DNA from 2 places in the Bacillus sp. UNC322MFChir4.1 genome. Region 1 is predicted to be linked to the other one. Evidence: a T-box and tRNA genes for the amino acid it is inferred to sense, from the RefSeq annotation. Region 1 holds a T-box; the other holds one or more tRNA genes.
The links. The T-box of region 1 lies ahead of ileS (isoleucine--tRNA ligase). A T-box ahead of a tRNA ligase gene usually reads a tRNA of that ligase, here a tRNA-Ile.
Positions count from the first base shown of each region.

Region 2: it has a tRNA-Ile gene. The T-box ahead of ileS (isoleucine--tRNA ligase) is inferred to sense a tRNA for this amino acid. The anticodon was not compared.

Region 1 is NZ_JQKQ01000033.1:10,714-14,018, reverse strand. It holds gene ileS (isoleucine--tRNA ligase) at 1-1,712, opposite strand, end outside; T-box leader at 1,783-2,024, opposite strand; gene BR72_RS13410 (hypothetical protein) at 2,217-2,453, shown strand; gene BR72_RS27675 (GW domain-containing glycosaminoglycan-binding protein) at 2,730-3,305, opposite strand, start outside.
Region 2 is NZ_JQKQ01000001.1:514,411-517,715, reverse strand. It holds gene ispG (flavodoxin-dependent (E)-4-hydroxy-3-methylbut-2-enyl-diphosphate synthase) at 1-24, opposite strand, end outside; gene BR72_RS02660 (hypothetical protein) at 218-559, opposite strand; gene BR72_RS02655 (DUF1189 domain-containing protein) at 625-1,392, opposite strand; tRNA gene BR72_RS02650 (tRNA-Ile) at 1,601-1,674, shown strand; gene sodA (superoxide dismutase [Mn]) at 1,900-2,511, shown strand; gene BR72_RS02640 (MFS transporter) at 2,898-3,305, shown strand, end outside.

The DNA.
Region 1 (3,305 bases):
CGCTTATACGGAGCTCTTCCAGTATACAGCGTAGACACTGCAAGTAAGCTATAAAACCAGCCTCGCGTCTGATCAATTCCTTCAGCAATAACATCCGCTGGAAATTGCTTTTCAAATACATCTTTATTTTCAAATGGATAATGGTACTGCGCAAACGGCATTGAACCGCTATCAAACCAAACATCAATTACTTCTGGTGTCCGTTTCATTGTTTCACCGCATTTTAAACAACTGATTTTCACTTTATCTACATACGGTTTATGCAGTTCAATATTTTCATCAACCGTGCCAATTGCATATTTTCTTAATTCTTCAATGCTTTTCGGCGCAAATTGATAATGACAAGCCTCACACTCCCACACATTAAGCGGTGTACCCCAATATCGTTTTCGACTAATGTTCCAATCAACCATGTTTTCTAAGAAATTACCAAACCGGCCATGTTGAATATGCTCTGGATGCCATGTTACTTCATTATTATTTTGTAAAAATTGCTCTTTTAAAGCAGTTGTTCGAATGAACCAGCTTTCATTTGCATAATAAAGTAGCGGTGAATCACAGCGCCAACAATGCGGATAACTATGCTCATACTTCTCCTTATGATAAAGAAAACCATGCTCAGCTAAATAGCGAACAATATCAACATCACACTCTTTTACAAATTTCCCTTGTAAAAAAGGAACTTCGGATGTATATTCTCCCTTCTCGTTGACAACATTCACAAATGATAGACCATGCTCTTGGACTACCTTATAATCATCTTCCCCGTATGCAGGTGCAATATGAACAATTCCAGTACCGCTATTAGCTGTGACAAAATCAGCATTTACGACATAATGACCATTTGTAACTTCTGCAAATTGAAATGGCGGTACGTAAGAAAGGCCTATTAACTCACTTCCCCTGTGAACAGATAGCACGTTATACTCTTGCTGCAGTACATCTTTTGCTAACTCTTTCGCAACAATATATACAGCATCTCCTTGCTGGGCCCTCACATATTCCATCTCAGGATGAACTGCTAGCGCTACATTAGCTGGAAGCGTCCATGGCGTTGTTGTCCAGCCGAGAATATACTCGCTTTCCCGATCTGTAAGCTGAAATTTAACTGTTACACTTAAATCCTTCACCGTTTTATATCCTTGCGCAACCTCATGTGAACTCAATGACGTTTGGCAGCTTGGGCAATATGGAGAAACGCGGTGACCTTTATACAGCAATCCTTTTTCATGAATCGTCCCAAGAACATGCCAAACACTTTCAATATAGGAATTATCTAACGTGATATACGGCGCATCCATATCAACCCAGTACCCAATACTCTCTGTAAACTCACGCCACTGCTTTTCATACGTAAATACACTCTCTTTACATTTTGCTAAAAAGGCTTCTACACCGTACTTTTCAATATCATGCTTACCAGAAATACCGAGCTGTTTTTCAACGCCTAATTCCACTGGTAATCCATGTGTATCCCACCCAGCCTTACGCACCACTTCATATCCTGTCATCGTTTTATATCTTGCAACTAGATCTTTAATGGTCCGCCCTAGGGCATGACCGACATGCGGAAGTCCATTCGCAGTTGGCGGTCCTTCATAAAATACGAAAGATTGTGCACCTTCACGATTTCGAATCGATTGCATAAAGGTATCCTGTTCATTCCAATGCTTGCGAATTCGTGCTTCTCTCCTTACAGCTGCTTCTTTCACATCTACCTTTTTCATCTACAATCACTCCTTAAGAAATAATTAAAAGTACACAAAAAACCCGTCCCTAATGATTAGGGACGGGTTTACCCGCGCTACCACCCTACTTCTATTGATCAGTCGTTCATCAATAGCACTCAGCAACGTACAATCATACGCGTTCTTTGTAACGGTAGACAACCGTTCGAACTTACTATGTTCAGTTCGACTCCTCGGAGATGATTTTCAAATATATACCGAACACCGGCTTTCAGCAAAGCACCGGCTCTCTGGGGAACAGTAATACATTCTACTCGTTCTCGTCATCAGATTTGTATACTTTTATTATCAGTTATTTTATTCCAATAGAGCACCAATTGTCAATTAATTTAGAAACTTTTTCTGAGTTGCATTTATTTCATCTTTTTTTATTCTACACCTTTAAACGTTACACGAATAACAGCATGCCGCATGGTTAAACTACTGAAAGAACCAAAGATGGTTATTATCAGGAAAAGTGGTGTTTTTATGTCAGATTTTTTAGAGCCAATTGAATATGAAACAGGTACAGCAATTCAAACCTTCAACATTATAGAAACAAACGTTATTACTGATGGATATGAGGTGCTGTTGAATATCGATTTAGACAGTGGCTACGAATTAGAAAATGTGAGAATGCAAATTACCAATGAAGAATTAGCAGGATACGAAACAAATGATATTCATGAAGGAGTAAAATATGCGTTAGGATTTTTTGATAATTAATTATATGATGTTTTTACTTTCTTATTAGCCGTTATTCCCCCTGTTTTGGACGCTTATTAAAATAGTCTTTTCTTGTGATACCGAAACAATGGGACATTTTTTGTACAAAGAAGAAAACATTCTTTAAAAACAACATGACGAAATAAAGAGAAATTTTTTGAAACAATCATTAAAAATAGTATGTATCTAAAATTTATTTCGTTGAAATACTGATTGACACTAACCTTTTTTATTCATCCATATAAAAAGGTAGAGTTATTAACTCTACCCATTAATTTAATATGAAATAGCTCGTCTATTTTGTGTAGACCAATTGTTATAAAAGTCAGACCAATACATAGAAGCGTTTTTCTCACCAGTCCAAGGATCGTTATAATAAAAATAGTTTTCATCATACCCTACAAGCGTAATAGCATGGACTGTAAAACCATGCATAGTCATCCAAACTACAACAGGTTTCCCAGCGTCTAAATTGCTTTTTATTTCCAAACCAGTTAGATTTACTGCACTGCCTGTGTATTTACGTACTAAATCCATTAAAGCTGGAGGATATATAGTCCAACCTTTACCGAAAGGATTTCCTACAAAACCTTGATTTGGATCAAAACTAGAATATGGCATTTCGTATGCAAGTTGAACTTTATCTACGTTCGCACCTGCATATTGTAACATCATCGCTACTGACGTTATCTCACAACCGGATACTAAATTCCTTGCTGGAATATAAGGGTCACGTTGACTAATAATTGGTACATCCAAATACGGGTAAGCAGAACCTTGTACAACTGCTCTACTATCTATCCAATTTAAATTACCTTTAGAGTTTTTAAAACCATACCATGTGACACCATT
Region 2 (3,305 bases), on a different contig from region 1:
TGTACGATGAGTTATTTCATTCACGAATAGATCGCTCTCCTTATAAAAGAAGTTTCTTATTTTGTAGATAAACACAGTTATATTGTATGCAGTATTTATCTGGTGAAGCAAAATGTCTATATAAATCCATTTTGATTTTTCAATTTGTATTTATATAGTTTCACTTTTCCTATTGTATCAGCGCCTTACTACAGTTGACAAGAATTATGTGATGTTATTACTGGTAGAGGGGGAATTTGTATTTTTTTCCGACTTGTAATTTTGCTGGAGATTTGTCTTGATTTAAGTCTTTGAAATCCGTAACAACCTTTTCAATAGAAGGGATTTTTTTCTTGTTAATTTCTTCTGTAATGGAGAGAACAGTATCGCCCGTTTTTACTTCAATGACTTTAAATTTTGCCTGTGATGTATTTTCTTTTTGCTTATCATTTGCAACTTTAGCTGAGGTTTCTTTTGTTTTGGAATATGTATGAAGCAACGGTAACGTGCCGATTGTCATATCATAGTACAAGACGTAACCGAGAACAAGTAGTAACAAGACACCGCCAAGCCTTTTCATATTTTTCCACTCCTTTGTAGAGAAATATATGCTTGTCCAAAAAAAAAATGCCTTGAGGGCATTTTTTATAGTGAATTTTTTTCTTTTGGTCTTGGCACTTCTTTTATTGTTAAATAAAGAACGACGAGAACAACACCAATGAATATAAATAATGAGAATGGAACATTTATTTTTAATAAGTCCATAATCATAAAGAATATAGTCGGGATTGTAAAACTATAGGCAGTTAAAGTCCAAACTTGTTTGTAAGATAATTTACGAACTCCGCTCATTGCAGAGCCGATAAATGCCAATAGTGAAACACCAAGAAAAGTAATGAATAGTTCGAATAAGTAAATAAATATCCCGATTAAGAATATAGCAACTGAAGAGATGCTATCAATGAATGAAACGATTTCCTTTGCATCTTTCTTTTCAAAAGTTGTATTTCCTAAATCACTATATGGGAAGGATTGTGTTTGTTGTTGTGCCGTTGAAACCATTTTATTTTTTAAAATGAATATACCATCGCGGTTTGGATAAGCCTTTGTATCTGTTGCGTTTGGATCAAATACAAAAATAAAATCTGTTTCATCTTTTATAATTGGTTTACTAATGTCTGCGTGAAGTTCACCGTTTTCAATTTTAAAATCAGGCACATCTTTTTCGATAGAACGATCGATTAAATTAATGCCTTCATGGATGAAGTCTCCAAGTAAAATCGTTTTTGGAACGGTAGCAAGCAGACAGAGTAACATTATGTAAAGAATCGTCTTTCCGATTTTTTGAAAACGAAAAAGTGCCATTTCTTTTGGTGCGTATAAGCTTTTAAACAGCTGGATAAATATGGACATGCATTCACTTCCTTCATTAAATATATTGATTTATAATCTCATTGTAACGTATGTTTTTAAGGAATCACAAGATATATCATGTTGCATGTGAAAATACAATTGACACATTTCTTTTTAATATGGTAAATTTATCTTACATTTTTACATATAATATACCATCGAAGTTTAACTGATTAGAGTGTATGGTTGATGACTGCTCATATATTACGGACCCTTAGCTCAGCTGGTTAGAGCAGACGGCTCATAACCGTCCGGTCGTAGGTTCGAGTCCTACAGGGTCCATATCCATTTCGCATATTGATACATAGCGGAAAAGCTCTCTTATAGAAGGGAGCTTTTTTTTTGCGAAATGTATGAGCATTTCGTTTGAAAAGAAATGGGAAATTTGCTACCTTAATGTTAGCGAGGCAATACGTTAAATTTGTTTTCACCCTTATGTAATTAGGGTAAAATGAATTTGTATGCCAAGTCATTATCGGCAATACATACAATGGGAGGAATATAACAATGGCAAAACATGAATTACCAAATTTACCTTATGCGTATGATGCGTTAGAACCTCATTTTGACAAAGAAACAATGAACATCCATCATACAAAACATCACAACACATACGTAACAAACTTAAATGCGGCATTAGAAGGACATGCAGAATTAGCAGAAAAAAGCATTGAAGAGCTAGTAGCAAACTTAAACGAAGTGCCAGAAGCAATTCGCACAGCAGTACGCAATAATGGTGGTGGACATGCAAATCACTCTTTATTCTGGACAATTCTTTCTCCAAATGGAGGCGGACAGCCAGTAGGTGAACTTGCAAGTGCAATTGAAGCGAAATTTGGTAGCTTCGATGCATTTAAAGAAGAGTTTGCAAAAGCAGGCGCAACTCGTTTCGGTTCTGGTTGGGCATGGCTAGTTGTAAACAATGGTGAATTAGAAGTAACAAGCACACCAAACCAAGATACTCCATTAATGGAAGGCAAAACGCCAGTTTTAGGATTAGACGTTTGGGAGCATGCATACTACTTACATTACCAAAACCGTCGTCCTGACTACATCAATGCTTTCTGGAGCGTTGTAGATTGGAATGCGATTGAAAAACGTTACCAAGACGCAAAATAATAATAAATGTAAAAACTAGGAGGAATTTCTCCTAGTTTTTTTGTTTGCTCTTTTTTGGAGAGTTGATTGGCTCACCTTAATATATACAGTTCAAGTTGATTTACTAACATACAAATTGCTGCTATACAGAATACACCATAATGTGCACTTGCCTTCTCTCTTTGTTTTAAATAACGCATGTGGCAGAAAAGGGTCCTGATCGCTCCAAGCATGGCCGGACACTCTTGCCCATCTAAAAAAAGTGGTTTTTATGTTGGTTTTTCAAGTTGTATTTATATATTAATGAGAAAAACGTTTACTCATGAAAGTTTTATTTTCGGCTTTTCTTCTTTACATAATTGTGACCTTCTTTGGAAGACTAGAACATGAAGTAAAGGAGAGTTTATATGAAATGGAAACATTTAGTTGGCGATGTTGAGGTGAATCGTGATTTAGTTTTATTACTCATAATTGGCGGGTTATATACGTTGGCCATTTCGTTGTCCAATACGTTTGTTAATATTTATTTATGGAAGCAAACGAAGGACTTTATGAATATTGGCTTTTATAATTTAGCAAGCGTTGTTTTACAGCCGTTGACTTTTCTTGTTGCCGGAAAACTAGCGAAACGAGTAGATCGTACAATTTTACTTCGCATCGGTGTAACAACATTAGCTGTTTTTTTTATCGTTGTATTACTGGCAGGAACGAACGCTTCGCAGTATATTTTACTTATCGGTGGCATACTTGGGATAGGATATGGATTTTACTGGCTCTCATTTAATTTGTTAACATTTGAAATTACAGAGCCAGAG